Regions from separate parts of the Phytohabitans houttuyneae genome, predicted to be linked through region 2. Evidence: riboswitches for the same ligand, from Rfam matches in the RefSeq annotation. Region 2 holds a riboswitch; each other region holds the start of a gene.
The links. Region 2 has a riboswitch for cyclic di-AMP ahead of Phou_RS15890 (coiled-coil domain-containing protein). Riboswitches for the same ligand answer to the same signal wherever they lie in the genome.
Positions count from the first base shown of each region.

Region 1: another riboswitch for cyclic di-AMP. It lies ahead of Phou_RS05920 (C40 family peptidase); the one in region 2 lies ahead of Phou_RS15890 (coiled-coil domain-containing protein).
Region 3: another riboswitch for cyclic di-AMP. It lies ahead of Phou_RS46630 (coiled-coil domain-containing protein); the one in region 2 lies ahead of Phou_RS15890 (coiled-coil domain-containing protein).

Region 1 covers NZ_BLPF01000001.1:1,268,983-1,278,744, reverse strand. The annotation lists gene Phou_RS05925 (MurT ligase domain-containing protein) at 1-585, opposite strand, end outside; cyclic di-AMP (ydaO/yuaA leader) riboswitch at 957-1,097, shown strand; gene Phou_RS05920 (C40 family peptidase) at 1,100-1,921, shown strand; gene mraZ (division/cell wall cluster transcriptional repressor MraZ) at 2,242-2,673, shown strand; partial or broken gene rsmH (16S rRNA (cytosine(1402)-N(4))-methyltransferase RsmH) at 2,863-3,816, shown strand; gene ftsL (cell division protein FtsL) at 4,006-4,560, shown strand; gene Phou_RS05900 (peptidoglycan D,D-transpeptidase FtsI family protein) at 4,648-6,915, shown strand; gene Phou_RS05895 (UDP-N-acetylmuramoyl-L-alanyl-D-glutamate--2,6-diaminopimelate ligase) at 6,970-8,475, shown strand; partial or broken gene Phou_RS05890 (UDP-N-acetylmuramoyl-tripeptide--D-alanyl-D-alanine ligase) at 8,528-9,762, shown strand, end outside.
Region 2 covers NZ_BLPF01000001.1:3,559,919-3,569,680, forward strand. The annotation lists gene Phou_RS15880 (S8 family peptidase) at 1-2,330, opposite strand, end outside; gene Phou_RS15885 (glycoside hydrolase family 10-like protein) at 2,493-4,037, shown strand; cyclic di-AMP (ydaO/yuaA leader) riboswitch at 4,184-4,315, shown strand; gene Phou_RS15890 (coiled-coil domain-containing protein) at 4,319-5,353, shown strand; partial or broken gene Phou_RS56045 (IS982 family transposase) at 5,756-5,959, opposite strand; gene Phou_RS15895 (glycoside hydrolase family 65 protein) at 6,342-8,711, opposite strand; gene Phou_RS15900 (beta-phosphoglucomutase family hydrolase) at 8,708-9,451, opposite strand; gene Phou_RS15905 (multicopper oxidase family protein) at 9,493-9,762, opposite strand, start outside.
Region 3 covers NZ_BLPF01000004.1:984,504-994,265, reverse strand. The annotation lists gene Phou_RS46650 (ATP-binding protein) at 1-147, opposite strand, end outside; gene Phou_RS46645 (hypothetical protein) at 277-1,815, opposite strand; gene Phou_RS46640 (glycosyltransferase family 2 protein) at 2,465-3,430, opposite strand; gene Phou_RS46635 (MFS transporter) at 3,443-4,552, opposite strand; gene Phou_RS46630 (coiled-coil domain-containing protein) at 4,689-5,696, opposite strand; cyclic di-AMP (ydaO/yuaA leader) riboswitch at 5,701-5,834, opposite strand; gene Phou_RS46625 (cation diffusion facilitator family transporter) at 5,952-6,860, opposite strand; gene Phou_RS46620 (SMP-30/gluconolactonase/LRE family protein) at 6,998-7,924, shown strand; gene Phou_RS46615 (HelD family protein) at 7,905-9,762, opposite strand, start outside.

The DNA of each region.
Region 1 (9,762 bases), 2.3 Mb from region 2:
ACAAACCCACGAGTCGTCATGCCACCGCTGGCCGGCGCTAAACCACGTGACGGCCGGCGATCCGGCCGCGGCCCAGACGACCATCGGGTCGTCCGCGTTGGCCACCACGTGCACGCCCGGGTGGTTGGCGAGCGCGGTGCGCCACATCTGGGCCATCATCGCGACCTCTTTGGCCCGGTCGAGCTGGTCGCGGGAGAGGTTGAGCAGCGCCACCACCCGTGGCTCGGTCGCGACCAGCACCTTCGCCAGGTAGTGCTCGTCGACCTCCAGCACCGCGTACGGCGTCTGGCCGGCCTTGGCGAGCGCCGAGGTGTGGCCGGTCGGCATGTTGGCACCGAAGCCGTTGGTCGCCACCGGCCCGAGCACGCCCACCGCGGCCGCGGCCAGGCGGGTCGTGGTCGTCTTGCCGTTGGTGCCCGAGATCAGGGCGATCGCGCGCCCCGACGCCAGGTGGGCGAGCAGGTCAGGGTCGATCTTGAGGCCGATCCAGCCGCCGATCACCGAACCGTCGCCGCGCCCCGCCGCTCGCGACAGGGCGGCCGCCGTGCGGGAGACCGAGCTGGCGACCTTCGCCCGCAGGGGCATCTTGCCGTCCGTCACGGAGGCGAGGTTACCAACGACCGTTGGATCTCCACCTGGGCGTCGGAAAACCGTCGATCACGGCCAGGCACGGCGCGAAGTGTGTGGTGATACTCACGGTGATCGGTAGACGCACCGTGAGGCGTGGATTCACGCAGTGTGGCGACATTTTGGACAGCGTACTTAACGACCGCTCATTTGCTGGCGTGCCAAATTCGCTCCGCAAGATCACCGTCACGCCGTGTGGATCGGGGCATCCGCTAGAAACGTTGGGCCGGGTCCAAGCCCGGCCGCACCGCCGGGACACGCCGAGCCCTGCCCACCCGTCCGGTGCGGACCCTGGAGGCACACAACGGCATAGCGGGCAGGGACGGGGGACCCAGGATCTGCGGTCCCGAACCCGGCCGGGGAGACCCGGCAGGGCCGAGGCCTTGGGGTGAAGCCGCCACTTGCGCGGCCGGGCAATCCTTCCCGCCCGAACCCGACAGCTCACCTCGCAGGCGTGCCGGAGGGACACTACGTGCACGAACTCCGTTCGGGCCGGCACAGGCTGCCCGCGAAACGGCGGGGCGGCAAGCTCGCGCTCGCCGTCGGGCTCTGCGTCTGCGCCGGTCAGCTCATGGCCGGCCCGGCCCTCGCCGACGCGGCTCCCGCGCCGGCCACGGCCGCCACCGCGCCGGCCACCGCGTCGATCACGCCCTACGTCACGATCAAGCCGAACACGACGAACCTCTCGCTGGGCTCGACGCTCACCCTCACCGCCACCGTCGCCGACCCCAACACCCGCAAGGGCATCTGGGGCGGCACCGTCCAGTTTCAGGTGTGGAAGGGGAAGTGGGTCAGCACCGGCACCCGCCCCGTCTACTCCAGCGGCAAGGCGACCCTCTCCATCAAGCCGTCCACGACCCGCCTCTACCGGGCGGTCTACAGCGGGCGAGGCGCCTACAAGGGAACGGTCACCGGCCGTGCCAAGGTGACGGTCGTCGCCGGCCGCGCGAAGGTGCTGGCCGAGGCGCGCAAGCACCTTGGCAAGCCCTACGTGTACGGCGCGGTGGGGCCCTCGTCCTTCGACTGCTCGGGCTTCACCAAGTACGTGTACCGGGTGGCGACCGGGCGGGTACTGCCACACAAGGCGAACGACCAGCAGCGCGCCGGCATTGGTGTCGCCAAGAACAAGGTGCTGCCCGGCGACCTGATCGTGATCCGCTCCGGCTCGTACGGCACGCACGTCGGCATCTACGCCGGCGGCGGCTACATGTACGACGCGCCCCGCCCGGGCGTGCGGGTCGGCAAGCACAAGATCTGGTCGAGCAACTACGTGGTACGGCGGCTCGCCGCCTAACCTCTCCACTTCCCTCCCCGGTACCTCTACATCCCCCATCCCCCAACGATCCAGGGCAAGCCCATCCGGGTTTGCCCTGGATCGTCTCTGGGTCCCGGTAGTGGATCAGTCCTGTCGCGATCCGGACCCTCCACCGGCCTCCACCGCATTTGACGTGCTGTTTTGTCAAGGGGGTCACCCGAGGAACGCTGCGATTCCGGTTGCGAGTGGAGGGAAGTGGAGTACAGTGGGGCGCAGTGGCAGGGTTACTCACCGGAGGGACCCGCCGGCCCCGGGGACAGCGGCTCCGCGAAAGCCGCCAGAGGCGAGGGGGTGGGCCGATGTTTCTCGGCACCCACACCCCGCGCCTGGACGAAAAGGGCCGGTTGATCCTTCCGGCGAAGTTTCGGGACGAGCTGGCGGGAGGTGTCGTGATCACTAAAGGGCAGGAGCGCTGCCTCTACGTCTTTCCGACGCCGGAGTTCCAGCGGATCGCCGGCCAGCTGCGCGAGACGCCGATGACGCACAAGGCGGCTCGGGCCTACAGCCGGGTGTTCTTCGCGAGCGCCCACGACGAGGTGCCCGACAAGCAGGGCCGGGTGACGATACCGGGCCACCTGCGGGAGTACGCCGGGCTGAGCCGCGAGCTCGTCGTGATCGGCGCGAGCACCCGGGTGGAGATCTGGGACAAGCAAGCGTGGGACACGTATCTCTCCGAGAGCGAAGACGACTTCGCGGGCATCGAGGAGGGGGTGCTGCCCGGAGGACTGTAAGGGCTGGCAGACGCCGTACTGCGAGATCTCCAGCCGCTCCTGCACCTGACGTCTCTTCCCCGATGTCAGGCGCGTCCCGGCCTCCCCGCGAAGGAGGCTCAGGAAGGGCGGATGGGGATCTGGCAGTACGGCGCACGGTTCTTCGGGCACCGGGCGCATGCGCACACGGGCGGGTCACTGGGGGTCGAGATGGGGGAGCTGCGCGGCACGCACGTGCCGGTGCTGCTGGAGCGGTGCCTCGCGCTGCTCGCGCCCGCGCTCGACCGGGACGACCGCACCACCCTGCACGTGGACGCGACCCTGGGCCTCGGCGGGCACGCGGAGGCGGTGCTCCGGGCACACCCCCGGACCGTCCTCATCGGACTCGACCGGGACACGGAGGCACTCGCGCACGCGCGGGCACGGCTGGAGCGGTTCGGTGACCGCGTCCACCTGGTGCACGCGGTCTACGACGAGCTGCCCGAGGTGCTCGACCAGCTCGGTTACGAGCGGGTCGACGGGGTGCTCTTCGACCTCGGCGTCTCGTCACTGCAGCTCGACGCGCCCGACCGCGGGTTCGCCTACGCGCAGGACGCGCCGCTGGACATGCGCATGGACCAGACCCGCGGCCGCACCGCCGCGGAGGTCGTGAACACGTACGAGGTGCCCGAGCTGGCTCGGGTGCTGCGGGTGTACGGCGAGGAGAAGTTCGCCGCACGGATCGCCGCGACGATCGTGCGCGAGCGGGCGAAGGCGCCCATCACCTCGTCGGCACGGTTGGCGGAGCTGGTGCGGGACGCGATACCCGCGCCGGCGAGACGGACGGGTGGACACCCGGCCAAGAGGACTTTTCAGGCACTCCGCATCGAGGTAAATGGCGAGCTGGCCGCGCTCGAATCAGCGCTGCCGGCCGCGCTCGACGCCCTCGCGCCGGGCGGCCGCATGGTGGTCCTGTCCTACCACTCGCTGGAGGACCGGATCGCGAAGCGGGCGTTCGCCGCCCGGGCGCGGAGCACCGGGCCGATCGACCTGCCGGTCGAGCTGCCCGGCACCGGGCCGACGCTGCGGCTGCTCAGCCGTGGCGCCGAGCTCCCGAGCGACGAGGAGGTCGCGGCCAACCCGCGTGCCGCATCGGTGCGGCTGCGGGCCGCGGCCCGGATCGAAGAGGGGGAGGGGAAATGAACGTCAGCAAGCGCTACACGCCGCGGTCGGGGGCCGGGCCGCGGAGCAGCACCAGACGGCAGGAAACACGGCGCTCAAGGCAGAGCCTGCCGAGAGCCAGCCGATCAAGGCAACGCCCGCCAAGGGGGAGCAGCTCGCGACGGAGCCGGGGGCACCACGCGCGAGCGCAAGGTGGGGGTTCCTTGGCTGCGGGTGGCGCCGCCGCTTCCGGTGGTGGTGCCGCGGGCACCGTTCATCGCACTGATCCTTGTCGTCGTGGTCGGCGGCGTCCTGGGGATCCTGGTGGTCAACACGAAGATCAACGAGAACGCGTTCCGGCTCAGCGAGCTGCGCGAGCAGCAGGCGTCGCTGGACGTGCAGGAGCAGCAGCTCAAGCAGGAGATCGCGCGTGCCGAGGACCCGGGCAACCTGACCGCGGCGGCCCGTAAGCAGGGCCTCGTGCAGGGCCGGCCGGTGCAGATCCAGCTGCCCGACGGGCGGCTGACCGGGATGATGGTGCCCGCGACCGAGGAGCCGTCGATCACCAGCCAGCAGGGCACCGGCCAGAACGGCCCGGCTCAGAACGGCACCGGCCCGAACGGGACGGGCCAGACGGGTACCGGCACCGGGCAGACCGGGACGGGCCAGACAGGGACCGGGACCGGGCAGACCGGGACGGGCACGGCCGGGCAGCCGGCCGCCGGCACACAGCAGGAGACCGGTACCGACCAGCAGCCGACGGAGTAGGTCAGCATGCCGCAGCGGCCAACGGGTTCTTCCGGGTCTGGTCCTCGCGGAGCGGGCACGCGACGCGAGGACCAGCGCCCAGAGGAGATGGCGCCGCGCCGGGGGAGCGACGAGCCCCGGCGCGGCTCCACCCGTGGCGCCGACGCCGCGCGCCGTGGTGGAAAGCCCGATGAGGACCCGCCCGCGGAGCGCGGCTTCGGGATCTCGGAGGCGCGGGCCTACACGCCGCGCGGCCGCACCATGCGCGAGCGCACCCCGCGCACCGGGCGCACCGCCGACCCCTTCCGGCCGGCGCTCCAGGTGGTCGAGGGTGGCAAGCCGCGCGCCCGGCGACCCGCCGCCGCCGAGCCCGAGCGGGAGCCGGGCGGCACCGCGGGCCGCGCTAGCGGCGGCGGCCAGCCGCGCGGCGCGAACCGCACCGAAACCCCGCCCAGGGTCATGCGGAAGGGCACCCCACCGCCGGTACCCCCGCCGCGAAAGCGCACGACGGCGGCGAAGGCGGCCGCGGCGGCCGACCGCCCTGTGCGAACCGCCCGTCGCGGAGCGGGCACGCGGCGCGACGACCCGCGCCGGCACGGCGGCCCGCCCCCGCCGCGGAAGAGGGCGCCGCGGCGCCCGCCGAAGCTGGTGGACCAGCGGCGGCGGCTGCGCCTGGGTACGGTGCTCGCCCTCACGGTCTTCGCCACGATCGGCATCCGGCTCGTGACGATGCAGTTCACCGAGTCGCCGGCGTTCGCCGAGCGGGGCCTGGAGACGCGGCTGGACCGGGTCGACCTGCCCGCGCCGCGCGGTGCCATCTACGACCGCGGCGGCGCGGTGCTCGCCCACAGCGTCGAGGCGCGCTACGTGGCGGTCGACCCCGAGCTGGTCAGCGACCTGCCGAAGACGGCCGCCGCGCTGGAGCCGCTGATCGCCGTGCCCAAGTCGGAGCTGCTCGCCAAGATGGCCAAGCGCAAGCAGCCCGGCGGCGGCGCGTCCCGCTTCGAGTACCTGGCCCGCGGTGTCGACATCGCGGTCGGCCAGCGGGTCGAGGCGCTCAAGCTGCCCGGCGTCATCGTGCACCGCGACGAGCGGCGCGAGGTGCCCGGCCAGGACCTCGCGGCCAGCATCATCGGCTTCACCAGCCCGGACCTCAACGGCCTGGAAGGACTGGAGGCGCGCTACGACGAGCTGCTGCGCGGCGTCGACGGCAAGCGGGTCTTCGAGGTGGGGCAGGGCTCGCTCGACGCGGAGATCCCGGGCGGCTACAACCGGGAGACCAAGGCGCAGCCGGGCTCCTCGCTGCGCCTGACCATCGACCGCGACCTGCAGTACATGGTGCAGAAGACGCTCGGCGCGCGGATGGAGCAGGCCAAGGCGTACACGGGCGCGGCTGTCGTGCTCGACGTGCGCACCGGCGAGGTGCTCGCGCAGGCCAGCTACCCGACGTACAACGCGGCGCAGCCGCTCAAGAGCAAGCCGGAGAGCCGCGAGGACACCGCCACGAGCTTCGTGGTCGACCCGGGCTCGGTGCACAAGGCGATCACCATCGGCGCGGCGCTGCAGGAGGGCGCGGTCAAGCCGGAGGACACGTTCATGGTGGGGCCGAACGTGACAAAGGGCGACCAGCGGTTCAAGGACTCGCACACCAACTGGACGCCCCGGCGGATGAGCATCCCGGGCATCCTCGCGTACTCGTCCAACGTGGGCACGATCGCCATCGCCGACAAGCTTGGCAAGGAGAAGCTGTACGAGTACCAGAAGAGGTTCGGGCTCGGCACCGCGACCGGCGTCGGCGTGCCCGGCGAGGCGGCCGGAGCACTGCTGCCGCCCGACGACTGGAGCGGCTCGGCGTACGGGTCGGTGCCGATCGGCCACAGCGTCGCGGTGACCCCGCTGCAGATGGCCGCGGCGTACGCGGCGATCGCCAACGACGGCACCTGGGTGCAGCCGCACCTGGTGAAGGAGACGATCGCGCCGGACGGCAAGCGCACGCCGTCCGCGCAGCCCACCACACGGCAGGTGATCAGCGCGGAGCACGCCCGCGAGCTGCGCCTGATGCTGGAGGCGGTCACCACCGTCAAGGGCGCCACCGGCGTGCACGCGGCCGTCGACGGGTACCGGGTGGCCGGCAAGACCGGCACCGGCTCGCGGGTGGTCAACGGCAAGTACGTCTCCGGCGCGGTCGCGTCGTTCGTCGGCATGGCGCCGGCGGACAACCCCCGCTACGTCATCGCGGTCTTCGCGCACACGCCGGGCGGCGGGGGCGGCGAGGTCACCGCGCCGGCGTTCCACGACATGATGGGGTACGCGCTCACCCACTTCGGGGTACCGCTGAGCAGCGGGAAGCCGCCGAAGTTTGTCGTCTACCCCTGAACCGCCGGACGTGCTGTACGGCCGGCGCGCCACCAACCGGTAGGGTCTGACGCCGTGCCTGGCAATCTCCGTCCGCATACGGTGACACTGCGGTCCCTGGACGGCCTCGCGGCGTTGGCCGGTGCCGCCCCGCAAAGGCCCGCGTCGGCTGAGCCGCTGGTCAGTGGGGTGACCCATGCGAGCGGCGACGTACGCCCCGGCGACCTCTACGCGGCGCTGCCCGGCGCGCGGCGGCACGGCGCCGAGTTCGTGCCCGCCGCCGCGGCGGCCGGTGCCGTGGCGGTGCTGACCGACCCGGCGGGCGCTGACGCCGCCGCCGCGGCGGGGCTTCCCGCGATCGTGGTGGCCGACCCGCGCGACGCGCTCGGCGTGATCGCCGCCGCGGTCTACGGCGACCCCACCGAGCACCTCACGGTCATCGGCATCACCGGCACCGCGGGCAAGACCTCGACCGCGTACCTGGTGGAGAGCGGGCTGCGCGCCGCCGGCCACGTGACGGGGCTGATCGGCACCGTGGAGACGCGCCTGGGCGACCTGGTGGTGGACAGCGTCCGCACCACGCCCGAGGCGACCGACCTGCACGCGCTGCTCGCCGTGGCCCGCGAGCGGGGCGTGACCGCCGTGGTCATGGAGGTCTCCAGCCACGCCCTCGCGATGGGGCGGGTCGGCGGGGTGCGCTTCGACGTCGGCGGGTACACGAACTTCGGCCTCGACCACCTCGACTTCCACGCGGACGCGGCGGACTACTTCGCGGCAAAGGCGAAGCTCTTCGACGGCCGCTGCCGGGTGGAGATCCTCAACCTCGACGACGAGGCGCTCGCGCCGCTGCGCAAGCCCGCGACCGTGACGTACTCGGCGGCGGGCGCGCCGTCCGCGACGTGGTACGCGTCCGCTGTGGCTGGTTCGTCCTATTCGCAGCGTTTCACCGCCGTCGGACCTGACGGGCCCGTCGAGGCGGGCGTCTCGCTGCCCGGACGGCACAACATCGCCAACGCGCTGCTGGCCATCGCGGCGCTGGTCGCGACCGGCGCCGATCCGGCCACCGCCGCGCGCGGCGTGGCGGACTGCCCCGGCGTGCCCGGGCGGCTGGAGCGCGTCACGTCCCCCGGGCCGGTGCTCGGCGTCGTCGACTACGCGCACAAGCCGGACGCGATCGTCGCCGCGCTCACCGCGCTGCGCGAGCTCGCCGCCGACCGGGGCGGGCGGGTCTTCTGCGTGATCGGGGCCGGCGGCGACCGCGACAAGGCCAAGCGCCCGCTGATGGGGCGCGCCGCCGCGGAAGGCGCCGACGTCGTGGTGGTCACCGACGACAATCCGCGTACCGAGGATCCGGCGGCGATCCGGCGCGGACTCATGGACGGCGTCACCGCCGGTGCCGAGGTCTTCGAGATCGCCGGCCGCCGCGCGGCGATCGACTTCGCGGCCGGCAAGGCGGCGCCCGGCGACATCGTCGCGGTGCTGGGCAAGGGACACGAACGCGGGCAGGAGGTCGGTGGCGAGGTGCTGCCGTTCGACGACCGGGTGGAGCTGGCCGAGGCGCTCGCGGAGGTGGGCCGATGAAGCACCCCAAAAAAACGTTCCGCTTCGCTCCACGTCTCCCCGGGGGCCCCGCGTGATCACGCTGACGCTCGCCGAGATCGCGGACGCCGTCGGTGGCCGGCTGGCGGGCGCTGACCCGTCGGCGCAGGTGACCGGCACGGTCGAGTTCGACTCCCGCAAGGTGACGCCGGGCGGGCTGTTCGTCGCGTTCCCGGGGAGAAGGTCGACGGGCACGACTACGCGGAGTCCGCGGTCGCGGCCGGCGCCGTCGCGGTGCTCGCGTCCCGGCCCGTGCCGGTGCCCGCGGTGCTCGTCGAGGACCAGCTCGCCGCGATGGCCGCCCTGGCCCGCCACGTGGTCGACCGCCTGCCGTCGCTCGTGGTGGTCGGCCTGACCGGCTCGTCCGGCAAGACCACCACCAAGGACCTCATCGCCCAGCTGCTCACCCGCCTCGGCCCGACGGTGGCGCCGGCGGGCTCGTTCAACAACGAGCTGGGCCATCCGTACACGGTGCTGCGCGCCGACGAGAAGACCCGCTTCCTGGTGCTGGAGATGGGAGCGCGGGGCGCCGGACACATCACGCACCTCTGCCAGGTCGCCCCGCCGACGATCGGCGTGGTGATCAACGTGGGCGTGGCGCACATCGGCGAGTTCGGCTCGGTCGACGCGATCGCCACCGCCAAGGGCGAGCTTGTCGAGGCGCTGCCGGCGGACGGTGTCGCGGTGCTCAACGCCGACGACCCCCGGGTGCGCGCGATGGCCGGCCGGACCGGGGCCCGGGTCGTGCTGGCCGGCGAGGCTCCGGACGCGGCGGTGCGCGCGGAGGACGTGGCGCTTTCCGGTGGGCGCGCCGCGTACACGTTGGTCACGCCGGACGGGCGGGCGCCGGTGCGGCTCGGCATCGCCGGGCGCCACCAGGTGGGCAACACGCTGCTGGCCGCGGCGGTCGCGCACACGCTCGGCTTCCCGGCGGAGGAGCTGGGCGCCGCCCTCTCGGAGCTGCGGGTGGTCTCCGCCCGCCGGATGGACGTCTTCGACCGTGCCGACGGTGTCACGGTCATCGACGACTCGTACAACGCCAACCCCGCCTCGATGGCGGCCGCGCTGCGGGCGCTGGTCGGCACCGGCGTGGGCCGCCGGACGGTGGCGGTGCTCGGCTACATGGCCGAGCTCGGCGAGTACGAGCGGGAAGGCCACGAGGAGGTCGGCCGCCTCGCCGCGGAGCTGGGCGTCGACCGGCTGATCGTGGTTGGCGATACCGCCGCGCCCATCCACGCGGGTGCGGCGGCGGTGGCGACGTGGGGAGGA
Region 2 (9,762 bases):
ACCTCGTCCGGCGCGTCGAGGCGGTGGAAGCGCTGGTCGATGCGGATCAGCGAGGCGGTGCTCATCACCGGCGAGAGGTCGGTGAGCCCCGACGGGTGGGCGTGGATCAGGTCGTAGAGGCGGGCGCCGGACGCGTGCAGGCCGGCCGCCGTGTACGCGTGGAACTCCCCCACCTCGGGCTGCTCCATCGGCACCGCGAAGACACTGCCGAGGCGGGCGTCCTCGCCCCAGGCGTACGCGAAATCGTCCCAGGAGCCACCGCGGCGGCCGCGCTGCTCGTAGAGGATGCCCACCGCGCTGGCCTCGGTTTTCACGCCCTCGACCGCCATGCTCACGGGGCGGGCCGACGCGGCGTCGAGCACGACGGTGGTGTCGGCGGCGATGGTCACGTCGGGATCGCCGGTGAGGGCGACCCGCTGCCGCTCGGCAAACTCCCACACCGACCCGACGACGCTGAAGCGGCCGGCCGGCACGCGTACCCGGATGGTGCCCTCGGGTGAGAGGTAGAAGCTGACCGCGTAGGCCGCGGGGTCGTCGAGGTTGACGATGTTGCCGAAGGCAGCGATGTCCGACAGATCCGGCGCATTCGGGAGTGTGGTCATGGTGAGCGTGAGCTCGTGACTGGGCGGCTCGACCTGGAAGGTGACAAGCGTGCCGCTGACCGTCGCGGCGTAGAAGCCGGGCGCCAGGCCCGACCGGTCGACACGCAGCGTGGCGGTGCCGGTCGCACCCGGGCGCATGGCCAGCAGGCGCGGCGTCACGGTGGCGGCCGGGAAGGTGGCGCCGTGGCGGTCGACGACGCGCACGCCGAGCGGCATGGCGACCATCGAGTCGCCGGTGTTCGTCCAGGTCAGGGTCGTGGAGGAGGTGACGGGCCCGAGGTTGACCACGCCCTGGCCGCCGACCACGCTGTCGAGGACGGCGGTCGCGTCGAGGCGGCCGGCACCCACCTCGTACGGGTCGGCGCCCGGCAGCCGGTCCGCCGCGCCCACCAGCGCCGCCTTGAGGCGGGTGGCATCCCAGCCGGGGTGGCGCTGCACGAGCAGCGCGGCGGCGCCGGCGACGTGTGGCGCGGCCATTGAGGTGCCGGAAGCGGCCGTGTACCTTTCGTCGACCACCCGCCCCATCGCGGTGCCGGCCGCGCGGGCGGCCACGATGTCGACGCCGGGGGCGACGATCTCGGGCTTGGCGGCGTTCGTGTTGATGACGGGTCCGCGGCTGGAGAAGTCGGCGAGGCGGTCGCGCGCGTCCACCGCGCCGACCGTGAGGGCGCTGGCTGCGGCGGCGGGCGCGGTGATGAGGCGGTCGGCGTACCCGTCGTTGCCCGCGGCCACCACGAAGAGCGTCCCGTGCTTCCTGGTCAGCGTGTCCACGGCCATCGACATCGGGTCTGTGCCGTCACTCGGCTCCCAGCCGCCGAGGCTCATGTTGACCACGTCGGCGCGGCTGGCCGCCCACTCCATACCGGCGATGACCTGCGAATCCATGCCGTTGCCCTGGTCGTCGAGCACCTTGCCGGCGAGCAGGTCGGCGCCGGGCGCGATGCCGCTGCGCTCGCCGCGGGCACCCGCGCCCGAGCCGGCCGCGACCGCCGCGACGTGGGTGCCGTGCCCGTGCCGGTCGATCGCGTCGCCGCCCTCGACCGTGAAGTCGACCTTCTCGGTGACGCGGCCGGCCAGGTCGGGGTGGGTCGGGTCCACGCCGGTGTCGAGGATGGCGATCTTCGCGCCCACGCCGGTGTACCCGCTGGTCCAGGCGCGCGGCGCGGCCACCTGTGTGATGTTGCGGTCGAGGATGGCGGTGGCGCGGACGCGGCGGTCCAGCCACACCTTCGCGCCGTCGGCGGGCAGCGCCCGCACGAACGCGGCGCCGCCGTCCTTGGCCTGCCGCCCGGCCACCGCGGCGACGCTGGGCAGGTCACGCTTGGCGCGCAGGCCCGCGGCGAGCGGCGCCCGCGACGCGGCGGCGGGCGTGCCGGGTCGCACGATCAAGGGCAATTCCTTGGTACGGGCGTCGTCGTACCCTTCCATGATCAAAGTTGTGACGTCGAAGAGGTCCTCGTCGAGCACCTTGCCGATCAGCGAGGCGACCCGGCCCGGGATGACCCGCACGTGGCCGTCGGCCCCACAGGAGCGCTGCAGCACGCCGTCCGGTGTCGCGGGGCGCACGCTCACCACCGGGCACCCTGTCGCGCGGGTGTGCACGGTCACGACGTCGCCGCTCAGCAGCGTCACCGTGTAGGTCTGCCCGGGCGGCAACGGACCTGGGTCCACAGTGGACGCGGCGGCGGCCGAGGTCGGGTGGATCAGCGCGAACAGCAGCAAGATCACCGTCGCGGATGCGATGCGCGATTTGTACCCAAACACGCCGTGCCCCCTTCGTCGCGAGGATCAACACGTAGACGCATGGACATCCGTTTCGGGTTGCATGCCATCTCGCTTCGGGTTGCCTGCCATTTCGCTCACCCCGCTCGCTCGGGGCATAGTGGTGCGATGGGCCACCTCCCCCGGGTCCAGCTGGCAGTGCTGCTGGCTGCCGTCATCCTCGTCACCCTCGGTATCGCTCGTTGGCAGACCCGACCGGACGCAGCCCCCGAACCCGCCGCCGTGACCAGCACCTGCGCCGGCCACCCGGTCACCGCCACCCGCCAGCTGCGCGGTATGTGGCTGACCACGGTCAACAACACCGACTGGCCGAGTCGCCCCGGTTTGCCCGAGGAGCAGGTCAAGAAGGAGTACCGGGAGTGGCTCGACCTCGCACAGCGCCGCGGGCACAACGCGGTGTTCGTGCACGTGCGGCCGGCCGGTGACGCGTTCTGGGAGTCGGACTACGCACCGTGGTCGTACTACCTGACCGGACGTGCCGACGGGCAGGGGCCGGGGTGGGACCCGATGGAGTTCATGATCGCGGAGGCGCACGCCCGCAACGTGGAGTTCCACGCCTGGTTCAACCCCTACAAGGCGCACCGCTCCGGCGTCTTCGCCGAACTGCCGCCGGACCACCCGCTCCGCGCGCACCCCGACTGGGCGGTCGCCTACCCGGCCAAGGGCAAGGGCAGCCGCCTGCACTACAACCCCGGCATCCCGGAGGCACGCAAGTTTGTGGAGGACTCGATCCTCGACGCGGTCAACCGGTACGACCTGGACGGCGTGCACTTCGACGACTTCTTCTACCCGTACCCCAAGGGGCGCGAGGACTTCAACGACGCGGCCGCGTTCAAGGCACATGGCCGGGGGATCACCAACAAGGCCGACTGGCGCCGCGACAACGTCAACCTGCTGGTGAAGGAGACGAACGAGCGGATCAAGGCGGCCAAGCCGTGGGTGAAGTTCGGCATCAGCCCGTTCGGCATCTGGCGCAACGCGTCCACCGACCCGCTCGGCTCGCCCACGCGCGGCCTGCAGAGCTACGACGCGATCTACGCCGACACGCGGCGGTGGGTGCAGGAGCGGTGGGTCGACTACATCGTGCCGCAGCTGTACTGGCACATCGGCTTCGCGATCGCCGACTACGCCAAGCTGCTGCCGTGGTGGTCGGAGCTGGTGGCCAACAGCCCCGTGCAGCTCTATGTCGGCCAGGCCGACTACCGCATCGGGCAGAAGGGCGCCTGGAGCAAGCCGGACGAGCTGGACAAGCAGCTGGCACTCAACCGCAAGTACCGGGTGACCGGCAGCATCCACTTCAGCGCGCGGCAGGTGAAGGCCGACCGCCTGGGCGCGGTATCACGCTACGCGCAGGCGCACTACGGCGAGCCCGCGCTGGTGCCGGCAATGTCACACCTGCCGGGCAAGCGGCCACCCGCGCCCGAGGTCGAGGCCGACCGCGTGGACAGCGGCGTGCGGCTCCGCTGGGACGGCGACGCGACGAGCTACGCGGTCTACCGGGTCGACGGCGAAGCGGCCCGGCTGGTGGCCACGACACGCGGCACGACCTGGGTCGACACCGCGAAGAGCGAGGGGCCGCACACGTACTGCGTCACCGGCCTCGATCGACTGTGGAACGAAGGAAACGCTAGCGAACCACGCGTTGTCGCGTAGACACGCATCGCTATCCATTACCGAACGTCGTTGCCCGCTAACGCGATTTCTACGCTTTTCCCAGGTCAGAGCGTTGCTGGAGTCCACTGTCGATCCGGTAAGCTTTCCCGCGGTTTGCCGCGTGACGGTGCCCCCACGGCGCCGGCGGCACACCGCCGCCTAATCGCCCGCACGGGCGAGTCGGGGAACCAGGTAACTGGGGTGAATCCGCACAGCGGTAGGGATCCTTCCGTCCCGAACCCGTCAGCTAACCCGGCCGGCGGCTGATGGGAGGACTGTGCATGACGGCATCCGTACGTCGCCGGCGCTGGTCGCTGGCCGTAGCCCTGGCCGCTGCGGCGGCCACGCTGCTTTCCGGGGTGGCCATCGGGCCAGGTGGGGCATCCGCCGCGCCGAAGCCCACCCCCGGCGACGAGGGCGGCACCCCGCTGCTGCGGGACGTGCTCTCCGAAACGAGCAAGGGCTACATCGACGCCCGAAACGCCGTCACCAAGTCACGTGGCCGCCAGCTTCAGCTCCAGCTTGAGCTGGAAAAGGCTCAAGAGACCATCAAGGAGATGGAGCCCGAGGTAGCGCTCGTGGCCGGCACCTCCTACCGAAACGGCCGCATCGGCCCGATGAGCCTGCTGCTCAACAGCGCCTCGCCGGACGAGTTCCTGGAGCGCGCGGCCGCGCTGGACATGCTCGCCGCCCGCGACAACGCAAAGCTCGCGAAGCTCAACGCCGCCCTCACCCAGGCCAGCCGCGCCAAGGCCGCCATCGACATCGAGGTCAAGGAAGAGCAGAAGCAGCTCACCATCATGGCCCGGCAGAAGTCCGAGGCGGAAAAGGCGCTACAACTGGTCGGCGGCAAGGCAACCGGCGGCTTCGTGAGCGCCACCTCACCCGAAGCCCGCCCGGCGCCACGCAACAGCGACGGCGGCTTCTCCTCGCAGGGCTGCACCGCCGAAGACCCGACCACCGGCCGCTGCATCACGCCCCGCACGCTGCACATGCTCAAGGAAACCCAGCGGCTGGGCTTCAAACGCTTCGTCAACTGCTTCCGTCCCGGCGGGCCGTTCGAGCACCCCAAGGGCCGCGCCTGCGACTTCTCCTCCGAGCCAAACGGCTTCGGCGGCGACGCCACCGGCGGCGACAAGCTCTACGGCAACAACCTCGCCGCCTTCTTCGTGCGCAACGCCGACCGCCTGGGCGTGATGTACGTGATCTGGTACCGCCAGTTCTGGTCCCCCGCCACCGGCTGGAAGTCGTACAGCGGCGCGGGCGGCGACCCGTCGAGCGACCACACCAACCACGTACACATATCGATGCTTTAGCGAGCTACCGCGATGTCCGCCGTGGTCCGGACCGTTGCTCCCGCGGCCTCACCCTCCGCGGTCGCCCAGCTCACCCCAGGAGCCCGCTCCGGCAAATCTTGGCAAGTTAGCGGCGAAATAACGCGCTAACTCACCAAGGTCTCGAAGCTCACACCGCCTGCACCTGATCGACAGTCACCGACCGCGACGACGGCACCGAACTCTGGGCGGACTCGCGTAATCCAGCTCGAAGATCTGCAGAAGCACAGGTAGGGAAAGATCAGACAGGTGGATCTTGCAGTCCATGCCTTACCCCGTAAGGTCGGCCACTGCGCACGGACACCGTGAGCTGGGAAGATACCGAGGGCTGTCGCCTGATGGCGGATTAGTGGTCAGTCAGGGGACATGGTCAGGGGTCGGCTGGTGGCCTATGTCCGCGATGTTCAGCAGCCCGGGCCGTTCTCGGTGAGCAGGTCAGAGTGGTGGTCCAGGACCACGGTCAGGACGGGTCGTTCGTCGAGCTTCGGCGCGGGCAACGCCCGCGTGATCGGCAGCCCGCCCAGAGAACCGGGAGTGGGCACAGTGGCCGTAACCAGCCCAGCCGACCAGATCCGAGCGCTTGGCTGTCGGGCTGGGTCCACGGACCGGAGCCGAGCGGCAACTGTGCCGCGGCCAGGGTCAACAACCCGACGCGGTGGTCCACGCCAATCGTCGGTATCCACGCACTGTGCGATCGATGCGACCACGGCTCTACAACCAACCGAATACTTCGTGGGAACACGCCGGCAGACACGCCCACCAACTCCCTGATCAACAAGGAAAGGGGCGTGTGGGTGTGCTTGTCGTGCGGACCTGGCAGCGGAGGCCGGGGAAGTCGGCGAGCCCTGGCGAGCCGCCGGCCGGAGCGGTGCCCGCGGGAGCGTGCGGTCCGCAGCTGACGCGGGCCGGGGCACATCCGCATGGGAAAGGCCCCGTGCTGACCGCGCGGGGCCTTTCTCGCCGTTGCGATTTACTGGTCGGGCATCCGGCGGGCGGGGGCCCGGCCGAAGGGCTGGCGCGGCGGCGGGCCCACCGGTGACAGTGCCGGGATCGGCAGCGTCAGCGGGCTGTCGCTGGTGACCGTGACGTGCTCGCCGTGGTGCAGCAGGTCGAGCTTGGCGCCGTCGCCGCCGTTGCGCAGTGAGTACGTCACCTCGTGCGGCTGCACCGCGACCCGCAGCCGCAGGCCGCGCCAGAGGAGCGAGAACTCCATCAGGTTGATCCGGCTGGGCAGGCGCGGTGCGAACGACAGGCTGCCGCCGTGGTCGCGCATGCCGCCCAGACCCGCCACCACCGACAACCATGCGCCGGCGAGCGCTGCGATGTGCAGGCCCTCCCGCGTGTTGTTGTGGATGTCGTGCAGGTCCATCAGCGCGGCCTCGCCGAGGTAGTCGTGGGCCAGCTCCAGGTGGCCCACCTCCGCGGCCATGACCGCCTGGGTGCACGAGGAGAGCGACGAGTCGCGAACGGTGCGCTGCTCGTAGTAGGCGAAGTTGCGCGCCTTCTGCTCGGGCGTGAACGCGTCACCCCGCCAGTGCATCGCCAGTACCAGGTCGGCCTGCTTGATGACCTGCTTGCGGTACAGGTCGAAGTACGGGTAGTTCAGCAGCAGCGGGTAGCCGCTGGGCGGGGTGGCCGCGAAGTCCCACTCCTGGAGCCGGGTGAACTCCTCGCACTGCTGGTGTACCCCGAGCTCCTTGTCGTACGGGATGTGCATCGCGGCGGCCGCGTCGCGCCAGGACGCCGCCTCCTCCTCGTCGACGCCGAGCCGGCGGGCCTGCTCCGGGTGGCGCAGGGCCGCGTCGGCGGCGCCGACGAGGTTTTTCTGCGCCATCAGGTTTGTGTAGATGTTGTCGTTGACCACCGCGGTGTACTCGTCGGGGCCGGTGACGCCGTCGATGTGGAAGACGCCGTGCCGGTCGTGGTGCCCCAGCGAGCGCCACAGCCGCGCCGTGTCGACCAGCAGCTCCAGGCCCACTTCGCGCTCGAAGTCGTGGTCGCCGGTGGCCACCACGTACCGCTGGACCGCGTCGGCGATGTCCGCGCCGATGTGGAAGGCCGCGGTGCCGGCCGGCCAGTAGCCGGAGCACTCGTGACCGCGCACGGTGCGCCACGGGAACGCGGCGCCCTTGAGCCCCAGCGTCTGCGCCCGCTCCCGCGCCAGGTCGAGCGTCGCGTGCCGCCACCGCAGGCCGTGCGTCACCGCCTCCGGCTGGGTGTACGTGAGCACGGGCAGCACGAACGTCTCGGTGTCCCAGAAGACGTGCCCGTCGTACCCCGGCCCGGTGAGGCCCTTGGCCGCGATCGGCCGCATCTCCGCGCGGGCGCCCGCCTGCAGCACGTGGAAGAGCGCGAAGCGCACCGCCTGCTGCACCTCGGGGTCGCCGTCCAGCCGCACATCGGCCGCGTCCCAGAAAGCGTCAAGGTACTTGCGCTGCTCGCGGACCAGCCCGTCCCAGCCGGAGAACTTGGCCGAGGCGACCGCCGCGCCGACCTGGTCGCGCAGCGCCGGGAACGAGCGGCGGCTCGACCAGCCGTACGCGAGGATCTTGACGACCCGCAGCTTTTCGCCCGGCTTGAGCACGGTCGCGACCGTGGTGCGGGCGAAGTCCGGGTAGGACTCGGTGCTGATCGACGTGCGCTCCGGCCCGGAGATCTCGTGCTCCATCGCGGCTGCCATCCGCAGGCCGCTCTTTTTGGTGCGGTGGATCAGCAGGCCACCGGCGGCGGTCGCCAGGTGCTCCTCCGCCTTGAGCGGCGCCTTGAGCACGGCGGCCACGCGAGGGTCCTTGCGGGTGGCCGGCAGCTCCTCGTTGGCGACGAGCTCGGACTGCACGATCAGGCGCAGCGGGCGGTCGTCGGCCACCTCCACCTCGTAGCAGATCGCGGCGACCGCGCGCTGCGTGAAGGAGACCAGGCGGGTGCTGTGCACGCGCACCGCCCGCCCGGCCGGCGACACCCACTCGACCGTGCGGTCGAGCGTGCCCGCCTGGAGGTCGAGGACGCGCTGGTGGGTGCGCACCTCGCCGTATCTGACGTCGAAAGGCTCGTCGTCGACCAGCAGGCGGATGAGCTTGCCGTTCGTGACGTTGACTACCGTCTGCCCGGATTCGGGGAAGCCGTAGCCGGCCTCCGCGTAGGGCAGGGGTCGCAACTCGTAGAACGAGTTGAGATAGGTGCCCGGCAACCCGTGCGGTTCACCCTCGTCAAGGTTACCGCGGAGTCCAATGTGGCCATTGGACAGCGCGAAGACCGACTCAGACTGAGCCAGCACATCGAGGTCGAGCCGGGTCTCCCGGACGTGCCAGGGCTCGACCGGGTAAGCCCGCTCACGGATCATGGATTCTCCAGCAACTCACTGAGGTCGCGCACGACGATGTGGGCGCCGTGCTTGTAAAGCGCGTCGGTTTGCCCGACCCGGTCAACCCCGACGACAAAGCCGAACTCGCCGGCGCGGCCGGCCTCCACACCGGCCAGGGCGTCTTCGAAAACGGCCGCAGCCGACGGCGCGACGCCGAGCAGCTTAGCTGCGTCAAGGAAGGTATCGGGGTGCGGCTTGCCGCGCAGATTGTCGCGTCGGGCGACGATGCCGTCGACGACCACTTCGACCTCGTCGATGAGGCCCGTAACGGTCAGGATATCGCGGCAATTGGCGCTTGCAGAGACCACAGCGCGACGCAATCCTGACTCACGGACGGCCTTCAGATAGGTGACCGAGCCCTCATAGACCTCCACCCCGTCCTCGCGGATGTGGCGGAGCAGCAACTCATTCTTACGGTTGCCGATGCCGTTGATCGTTTCCAGGTCCGGCGCGTCGTCCGGGCTGCCCTCGGGCAGGGTGATGCCCCGCGAGCCGAGGAAGGTGCGGACGCCGTCCGCCCGCGGCCGGCCATCGACGAACTTGTTGTAGTCGTCGCCCGGGTCAAACGCGCGGAACGGCTCACCGTCGCGCTCGGCACGGGCGCGTAGGTAGGCGTCGAAGGTCTCCTTCCAGGCGGCGTTGTGCACCTTGGCGGTTTGCGTGAGCACACCGTCTAGATCAAACAAACAGGCGGTAACGCCATCGGGGAGTCCCAACACCCGGACAGAGTAACCGCAAAACCTCTTACGAAACTGCCGGCTCACCCGTGACTTTCATGGTCACCGTGAGTGGCGGGCCGGCCTGCCTTCTGTCCCGGCTCCACCACCACGAACTGGCCCATCATCCCCGCATCTTCATGTTTGAGCACGTGGCAGTGGTACATGTACGGCACGTCCGGATCGGCGTAGTCGGCGAATCGCGCGATGATCTTTACGGTCTCGTTCGGTGCCAGCAACACCGTGTCCTTCCAGCCACTCAGCTCGGCCGGTGGCGGCGCCCCGCCCACGGAGAGGACCTGAAACTGCACGTC
Region 3 (9,762 bases), on a different contig from region 2:
GGCACCGGTGACCAGCGTCGTCTTGCCGATGCCGGCCTCGCCGGTGACCAGCACGAGGCCACCGTGGCTGTCGGTCGCGCGGGCGACCTCGGCGCGCAGCTGCCCCGCGGGGTGCTCCCGCCCGATGATCTCCCGGCTCCGGCCCATGACGCCTAGACGGTATCCACTCCGACCGACAAAAGCCGCCGCAGACACCATGATCAACACGAACTCAAGGCCGACGACCCCATGATCAACGCAAACACAGAGGCCGACAACACCACGACCGAAGCAAGATCAGCGAGCAGGCAGCGCGTACACCGCCATCCGCGTGTTCTCGAAACGGAGTGTGGCCAGTCCGGCCAGGTCCGGCGACTCCGGCTGGACGTCACGGTCGACCACCAGCCACCGCACCCCGCGCGCCCGCAGCGCGTCGAGCCCGCCCGGTGTCGGCGTGTAGAACGCGGCGTCGTTGGCCGCCAGCAGGGCCGGGTCCCAGAACGGCTCGTACGGCCCGCGCGGCAGCCCCACCATCCGCGGCGTGAACGCCCAGCCCTCCACCAGCACCGACCGCTCGGTGTACGCGCTGAGCCAGAACGACCGCGCGTCACACAACCCGTCCTCCGGCACGCCCTGGCAGTGCGCGTTGGTGGCCACCACGTCGTCCGGCCCGCTGTGGTCGTGCACCCAGCGGGCCGCCTCGACGCGGGAGGCGGGCAGGGCGGTCACCGCGTACGCGCCGCCGTTGGGGTACCGGTGCGCGGCCGCGGCGTCCATCACCAGGCCCGGCGCGCCCGCCACGAGGACGCCGGTCAGCAGCACGGCACCGAACCGCCCGCGCCACACCAGCGCCAGGATCGCGAACACCAGCGCCAGCGCGAACGCCCAGTAGAGCAGCGGCCGCAGCGGATCGTAGGGCGGGTCCCAGACCACCTTGGCGGGTCCGGCGATGAGCTGCACGGCGCACAGCAGCACCGCGAGCCCGACGCCGAAAGCCACCCGCGCACCGACGAGCGCCCAGCCCCACGCCGACAGGATCACGCCGAAGGCGAAGGCGGCCCGCACGAAGTACTGGTTGCTGCTGCCCGGATGCGCGGTCGCCAGGTAGAGGACCGGCCCGACGACCGCACCGCCGAGCAGGAACACCTGCTCGGGCGCGAGCCGCAGCCGCTGTTTCCACACCAGCGCGACCATGCCGGCCAGGCGCAGCTGCATGTTGAGCAGGAAGGCGACGAACGCGAGGACCCAGGAGGCGGCGCCCGCGGTGTACGGCTCGAGGCCGGAGAACGGCCGCACGGTCACGCCGTGGCTCTCGAACGCGAACAGGATCGCGGTCGCGAACAGCTGCGCCACCACCGCCAGGCCGAGCGCGGCGAGCACCGCCCACGGCAGCCGCCGCCGGGTCAGGAAGAGCACGAGCGCGGTGACGCCCAGCGCGCCCGCGGCCACCGGGATCGAGCTCGCCTTCGCACCTGTCGAGCCGGCGAGGAAGAGCCCGGCGAGCACCCACGTCCCGTGCGAGGGTGAACCGCGCACGATCGACACGAGCACGGCGATCAGCGGCAGGAGCAGCACCCAGCTGTACGTCATCGACGGGCTGCCCCACACGATGAACGTCGCCTGCGTGCCGAACAGCTGCCGGATCCCGTTTTCGTAGCCGAACTCGCCGATCGTGAACATCAGCACCGCGGCGCCCACACCCACGTACGGCCGGCGGCTGACCCGCCACCCCACCACCGCGACGAGCACGACGGCCAGCGCGCACAGCGCCGGCACCGCGAGGCGCAGGAAGACGGTCGGCAGGTCGACGCCGCTGACCAGTGACGCGGCGCCCATGTGCGCGAAGCCGAACCAGTGGTAGTGCAGCGGCTCCCCGCCACCTGCGGCACGTCGAGCGGCGCCTGGTGCTTGGCCGCGCCGGCGATCGACATCTGGAACGACAGGTCGATGTACTGCGCCTGCCCCTCGGTCGTGGGCAGGATCGGGTTGCGCCGCAGGAACGAGTCCCACAGGTAGGCGGTGAAGCCCGCGAGCACGGCGGTCACCGCCCACGCCCACCCCGCCGGCACCGGCGTGTAGCCGCGCACGACCCAGTGCCGCCGCAGCGCCGGCACCGCGAGGAACGCCGCGATCACGGCCGCGGGCCACACCCACAGCCACCGCTCGGCGCCGGCCGACACGAACGCGAACCACGCCGCCAGCTCCAGCACCAGCCCGACCGCCGCGCCCATCGCCAGGTCTTCGACGAGCGTGTGCGGCGTGCGGCGCAGCGCCCGGTAGACAAGCGTGCCGGGCAGCACCACCGCCAGCGCCGCGTACGCCGTGTACCGCAACACATCCAGCAGCGGCGTCCCGGTCGAAAGCAGGGCCGCGGCCACCACCGCGAAGGCCACCGCCGCAGGGGTCCAGCGCCGCACATTTTCTGCTACCGGCGACGGCCGTCCCGCCGCGCCGGCGGTGCCCGCCGAGCGACTCGCGGTCGCGGTCACCGGTAGCTGTCCACAATGGACGCGGTTGCGTCGGAGTCCTCGGCCACGTAGTACGGCGGGCGCGCCTGCACGGCCGTGTAGATGCGCGCCACGTACTCGCCGAGCAGCCCGAGACAGAGCAGCTGCACCGCGCCGAGGAAGAGGATCGCGACGTAGAGCGACGGCCAGCCGGAGACGGTGGCGCCGAGGAAGAACGCGACAACGGCGACCACGACAAGCACGCCGCACACCGCGACGCCGGCCAGTCCCAGCCAGGTGGCCACCCGCAGCGGCGCGGCGGAGAAGCTGGTGACGCTGTCGGCGGCGAGCGCGATCATGCGGGACAGCGGGTACTTGGTGCGCCCGGCCGCGCGCTCGCCCCGCTCGAACGTCACCTCCCCGCTCGGAAAGCCCAGCCACGGCACCACGAGCCGCAGCACCGGCGCGCGCTCGGGCAGCTCGCGCAGCGCCTCCACCGCCGCCCGGCTCAGCAGCCGGAAGTCGCCCGCGTGTGCGGGCACGTCGTTGCCGACGATGCGGCGCATCAACCGGTAGTACACGCTTGCGGTCCACCGCTTGAAAGCGGTGTCCGCGCGGCGGTCGGCGCGTACCCCGTACACAATGTCGAGATCTTCCTCCCGCGCGAGCCGCAACATCTCGGCGATGGTCTCCGGCGGGTCCTGCAGGTCGGCGTCGATGCTGACCACGTGGGCGCCGCGGGCCCGCATGAGGCCCGCGAGCAGTGCCGGCTGATGTCCGCTGTTGCGGCGCAGCCGCAGCACGCGCAGCTGTGGCCACTGGCGGCGCGCGGCGAGCAGCGCGACGGCGGTGTGGTCGGTGCTGCCGTCGTCGACGGCGACCACCTCGTACGGCTCGCCGAGCGCGTCGAGCACACCGCGCAGCCGGGCCACGAGCAGCGGCAGCACCGACTCCTCGTTGTAGATCGGCACGACCACGGAGAGTGCCGGCTCGGGTGCTGCCACGCCCGCACGCTATCAGGACGAACTGCGCGCCGGCGGCAGCCACCGACGCGTCACGAGGCCCGAGAGCACGAGCGGCACGCCCACGAGCGCGAGCATCACCGGTACCGGAAGGACGGCCGAGCCGAGCCCGAAGCCGGCGTAGACGGCGAGCGCCGCCACCTCCTGCCCGAACCCGGCGACCGACAGCACCGTGGCCCGCGCAGGTCCGGTGATCGCGTCCTGGATCCGCGCCTCGGTGAGGATGTCGAAGAGCTCCAGTACCGCGAAGCAGAGCGCGACCGCGACCATGCCGGCCGGGCTGCCGGCGTTGGCACCGGCGGCCAGCAGCACCCCGCCGACCGCCACCGCCGCGGCGAGCCGGGCCGCGGAGAGGTGCGCCCACCGCTCGGCCAGCGCGCTGGCGACGGCCATCGCCGCGACCGGCAGCACGAACAGCAGCGGCACGAGCGAGGTCGGCGCGCCCATGTCGCGGGCGAGGATCGGCACGTACTCGTCGATCGCGCCCAGGCCGGTGACCGCCGCGTAGAGCACGACCGCCCGGCTCACGGTCCGGTTGGCGCGCACCTCGGCGAGCCCGGCCCGCAGTGTCTTGAGGTAGCTGCCGCCGCCGGTCTCCTCGGCCCGCGGCGCCTCCGGAAACGACAGCGCGATCGGCACGGCGGCGAGGGACACGGCGACGCTGGCGACGCCGACCAGCGTGTACCCGCCGAGCAGGAACGCGGGGGTGGCAAGGGCCATCGCGGCCAGCTCGGCGACAAGCGCGGTGGTCTGTGCCAGCCCCACGGTGCGCACGTACCGGTCGGTGGCATCCGCGGCGGCGAGCTCGTCGTATACGAGCGCCTCGACGCTGCCGGAGGTCATCGCGCTCGACGCGCCCCACAGCACGAACCCGGCGGCGAAGGCCGGGTACGAGGGGAAGAAGGTCCAGAGCGCGAAACCGGCGGCCCGGAGCACGGCGGCGATGGCGACGAGGCGGCGGCGCGAGTACGCGTCCGCGAGCGCCCCGGACGGGATCTCAAGCGTGAAGCTGACGACCGACCAGATGACGAACAGCGACGAGATCTGCCCGGTGCTCAGCCCGGCGTCGGCGAACAGCAGCGCGTAGACCGGGTAGAGGAGCACGCCCTCGGTGCAGGCGCGCAGGGCGCAGAGGCGCCAGGTGATGCTGGTGGTGCTGGCGAGGCGTCAAGCGGGGTGGCGTGTGGGCTCGACCATGGGGCAACCGTGCCACCCCATGATCGAGCCCGTCAACGCACTTTTACGCGATCATCGACAGGTGCACGTGGTTCGTGTGCAGCTCGCTCGGCCCGCAACAGCCGCTGTACGACTTCCAGCCGCTGCTGGGCAGCCAGATCTGGCGGAACCAGATGACGTACAGCACGCCGAGCCGGCTTGAGTTCTTGATGAAGAAGTTGGACAGGTTGTTGCCGTACGTCTTGGCCGAACCCGAGGCCGTACCGCCGAAGATGTCGCTTGAGCTGACCGCGAAGTCGCAGCCGCGACCGAGCGGGTGCTCACCCGACGAACCGTCGCGGTAGCAGGAGACGAAAATCTTGAACCCCGCCCCCTGTGCCTGCCGCACCGCGTGCAGCGTGCGCGGCGTGATGCAGCCCTTCTTCGAGGTCGGATCCGGGCGGATGGAGCAGCCCGAACCGCCGGAGAACCCCGCGGCGGTGGCCGAACTGCCGCTGCCGCTCGGTGGCCCGCTGGCGTCCTCGCCGCCGCCGGCGTTCTTCAGGGCGGTCTCCGCCTGTTTCTTGCGGGCGGCCATGACCTGGACCTGTTTCTGCTGCTCGCGGATCTCGCCGTCGAGCGCGAGCTTGGCGCGGGCCGCCTGGTCCTTGGTGTCGAGCAGGTCGCGCAGCTTCTTGTCCTCGGTCGCGGCCACCGCGTCAAGTGCCGCGGCGCGGTCGATGAAGCCCTCGGGCGAGGAGCTGTTGAGCATCGCGGAGATCGGGCCGAGCCGGCCGCGGCGGTACGCCACGTTGGCCACCTCGCCGATCACCTCGCTCTTGACGACCAGGTCGCGCTCGAGCTGGGCCAGTTGAGTGGTCAGCTCCTGCTGCCGCTTCTTGGACTTGTTCAGGGTGTTCTGCGCCGCGAGGAAACCCTTGGTGGCCGCTTCGAGCTGCTCGCGCAGGGTGGCGGTGCCGCCCTCGTCGTCGGTGGGTGCGGCGGCCGCCGGCTCCGCTGGTATGCCGATCAGCGCGAACGCCGCGGCGAGAAGCACCGCGACGAGGCTGACCCGGCTGCGGGCATGAGCCATCAACCATCCTTCCAGTCAGCCGCCTACCGAGTTAGCTGACGGGTTCGGGACGGAAGTCTCCCTACCGCTGTCGCGGATTCACCCCAGTGGATCGGTGGTTCCCCGGCTCGCCCGAAGGCGACTCGGCGGCGGCCAACACCTGCGCCGGGGGCGCCGCCGGGTATTGGCCGGAGCCGAGAATAGCGGCTTTCCATCGATGTGCACACTGTTGCACCGATCGTGACGAATCAAGTACGCCCTGCTCAGGGCCGGTTTCTACCAGCCGGCGGGGTGGCAGTCGCCCGACCGGGGCTCGACCTGGAGGGTCGCGTGCCCGATGTCGAAGTCGTCGTGCAGCGCCTCGCGGGCGGCCACCAGCACCGGCCCGACCTGCGCGGACTCCTCCAGCGTGAGGTGTGCGGAGGCGACGTCCATGCCCGAGGTCAGCGTCCACACGTGCAGGTCGTGCACGTCGCAGACGCCGGGCACGGCGGCCAGCCGCCGCTGGACCGCGGTCACGTCGAGGTGCTCCGGCGCGGCCTGCACGAGGATGCGCACGGCGGCCCGCGCCAGCCGCCACGTGCGCGGCAGGATGAACAGGCCGACCGCGACCGCGATGATCGGGTCGGCGTAGGACCAGCCGGTCAGGCCGATCACGACGGCGGCGACGATCACGCCGACCGAGCCGAGCAGGTCGCCGAGCACCTCCAGGTACGCGCCGCGCACGTTGAGGCTCTCCCGCGCGCCCGACCGCAGCAGCCAGAACGCGACGAGGTTGGCGAGCAGGCCGGCGACCGCGACGGCGAGCATCGGGCCGGCCGGGACGTCGGGCGGGTCGCCCAGGCGGCGCGCGGCCTCGACGAGCACGTAGATCGCGACGCCGAAGAGCAGCAGCGCGTTGCCGAGGGCGGCGAGGACCTCCAGCCGGTACAGCCCGAAGGTGCGCTGCGGGTCCTGGGCGGCCCGCGAGGCGGCGTGGATGGCGGCCAGGGCCATGCCGATGCCGAGCACATCGGTGAACATGTGGCCGGCGTCGGACAGCAGCGCCAGCGAGCCGGTGAGCAGCGCGGCCACCGCCTCGACCACCATGAACGCCGCCAGCAGGGCGAACGCACCCCACAGCCGCCCGCGGTGGCGCTCACCAGCCCGCGCGGCGGCCGTCCCGTGGTCGTGTCCGGCACCCATCGGCACAGAATACATGCTGACATTGCTATGTATGCAAACCTGAGATTGGGAATCAGTGTCGAACCGGTTGAACTTCGAACCAGTTGGAAAAGACGTACGTGAATTCTGATGTGGACCGATCACAGGGAGTACCCATCGTGCTGACAAGACGAGCCCTGATCACCTCATCCGCCGCCGCGGCCCTCACCGCGGCCACACTCACCGTCCCTGGCGCCGCCACCGCCCACGGCTCGCGTCACCGGCGCTTGCAAGACTCGTTCCCCCTGCCGAACGCGTTTCAGCCCGAGGGCATCGCGATCGGCGCGGAGCCGTTCGCGTACTTCGGCTCGCTCGCCAACGGCGACATCTACCGCGCCAACCTCTTCACCGGGCGCGGCGAGATCATCTCCACCGGCCCCGGCACCTCCTCGGTGGGCCTGAAGATCGACGGCTACGGCCGCCTCTTCGTGTCCGGCGGCGGCGCGGGCAGCGGCCGCGTGGTCGACACGCGCAGCGGCCGCATCCTGGCGTCGTGGACGTTCGCGACCGCGCCCACGTTCGTCAACGACGTGGTCCTCACCCCGAAGGGTGCCTTCTTCACCGACTCCAACCAGCCGTTTCTCTACAAGGCGCCGCTGAGCCTTCGCGGTGAGCCGGTCAAGGTCCCGCTCACCGGCGACCTCGTGTACCAGACCGGGTTCAACGTCAACGGCATCACCCGTACGCCGGACGGCCGCAACCTGCTCGTCGTGCAATCCAACACCGCCACCCTCTACCGGGTCGACCCCGACACCGGCGTGACGAGGGCGGTCGACCTCGGCGGGTACCCGCTGACCAACGGCGACGGCCTGCTGACCGTCGGCCGCACGCTCTACGTGGTGCAGAACCGCTCGAACCAGGTCGCCGTCTTCACGCTCGACTGGCGTGGCCTCAGCGGGCGCCTCACCGGCACCCGTACCAACCCCAACTTCGACGTGCCCACCACGGTGGCCGCGTACGGCGACCGGCTCTACCTGCCGAACGCCCGCTTCGGCACGACCGTCACCCCGGACACCACGTACAGCGTCAACTCGGTGAAACGCTGAGCGTCGTCAGGCGCTGGGTGGCCCGGGAGAGGGCCACGTAGAGCGTCCGTGCGCCGGCGTCGGTCCTCGTCTCCTCCGGCGAGATGAGGACCACGCCGTCGTACTCCATGCCCTTTGCCTGCAGGCTGGTGACCACCTGGAGGCGGTCGGTGGGCAGGCCGGCCACCCAGGAGGCGACCTCGTCGCGGCGCGGCACCGGCGTGATCACGCCGACCGTCCCCTCCACGTCGGCGAGCAGCCGCTCCGCCGCCTCGCGGGTCGCCTTCGGCAGGTCCGCGGCGGGCACGGTCAGCTCCTCCGGAGGTACCCCCGTCGAGCGCACCGCCCGCGGCAGCGTGATGTCCGGCGACACCTCCCGGATCACCTTGGCCGCCACCGCGAAGATCTCCGCCGAGTTGCGGTAGTTGGTGGTGAGCGTGAACTCGTGCCGGCGCCGCCCGCCCAGCGCCTTGTCGCGGGCCCGGGCCAGCTCTGCCGGGTCGCCGGTCCAGGCGCTCTGTGCCGGGTCGCCGACCACGGTCCACGAGGCGAGCCGCCCGCGCCTGCCCAGCATCCGCCACTGCATCGGCGAGACGTCCTGCGACTCGTCCACCACCAGGTGGGCGTACTCGCGGTAGTCGTCGGGCCGGCGGACGGCGGCGGCGCGTGCGGCGCGCTGCCGGTCCGCGTACGTGCTCACCTCGCGGACGCCGTCGACCACGTGGAACGGGTCGCGCTGGCGCTTGGCGGGCTGCGGCGGGCGGCCGAGCATCTCGTCCAGCTCGTCGAGGAGCGCGACGTCCGCGACGGTCGGGTCACCGGGCACGAAGGCGCCGCGCAGCAGCTCGATCTCCGGGCCGCTGAGGATGCCGCCCGCGTACCCGCGCAGCCGCGAGGGGTTGGACAGCCAGGCGAGCACGTGCCTGGGCAGCAGCCGCGGCCACCACGCCTTGATGAACTCGCGGAAGTCGGAGCGCTCGGCCAGCTCGTCCTCGAAGTCGACCTGCTCCGGCAGGCCGCCGATCTTGTGCCGCTGCGCCTGCGCCCAGAGCGCGTCGAAGAGGCCGTCGATGCCGGCCCGGCGCACCTCGTTGCGGCGGGCGCCGCGGGGCAGCGCGCGGGCCCGGATCGCGTCGAGCTCGGGGCGGCCGAGGCGGAGCAGGTCGCCGCGGTACAGCAGGCGCAGCTCGGTGGGGCCGCCCGGCACCGCGTCGCGCACCGCCCGCTCCAGCACCCGGCGCATGCGCAGCGAACCCTTGATCGCGGCGACCGAGGTGGTGTCGGTGCGCGTGGCGGTCACGCCCTCGACGATCGAGCCGAGCGAGTGCAGGGTGGCGGCGTCCTCGCCGAGTGAGGGCAGCACCGAGGCGATGTACTCCACGAACACCGACGACGGGCCGACCACCAGGATGCCGCCGCCGGCAAACCGGGAGCGGTCGGAGTAGAGCAGGTACGCCGCGCGGTGCAGCGCCACGGCCGTCTTGCCGGTGCCGGGACCGCCGGAGACGATCGTGACGCCCGCGGCGGGCGAGCGGATCGCCTGGTCCTGCTCGCGCTGGATGGTGGCGACGATGTCGCGCATCCCCCGGCCGGTGGCGCGGGCGAGCGTGGCCAGCAGCGCGCCGTCGCCGACCACCCGCATGCCGTCGGGCGCGGCGGCCGGGTCGAGCAGGTCGTCCTCGATGTTCGTGACCTTTTCGCCGCTTGACTGGATCATGCGGCGGCGCACCACGCCCCGCGGGTCGGCGGCCGTGGCCTGGTAGAACGCGGCGGCGGCGGGCGCCCGCCAGTCGATGACCAGCGGCTCGGCGTCTTCACCCCGCACTCCCAGCCGCCCCACGTGCAGCACTGGTCCCTCG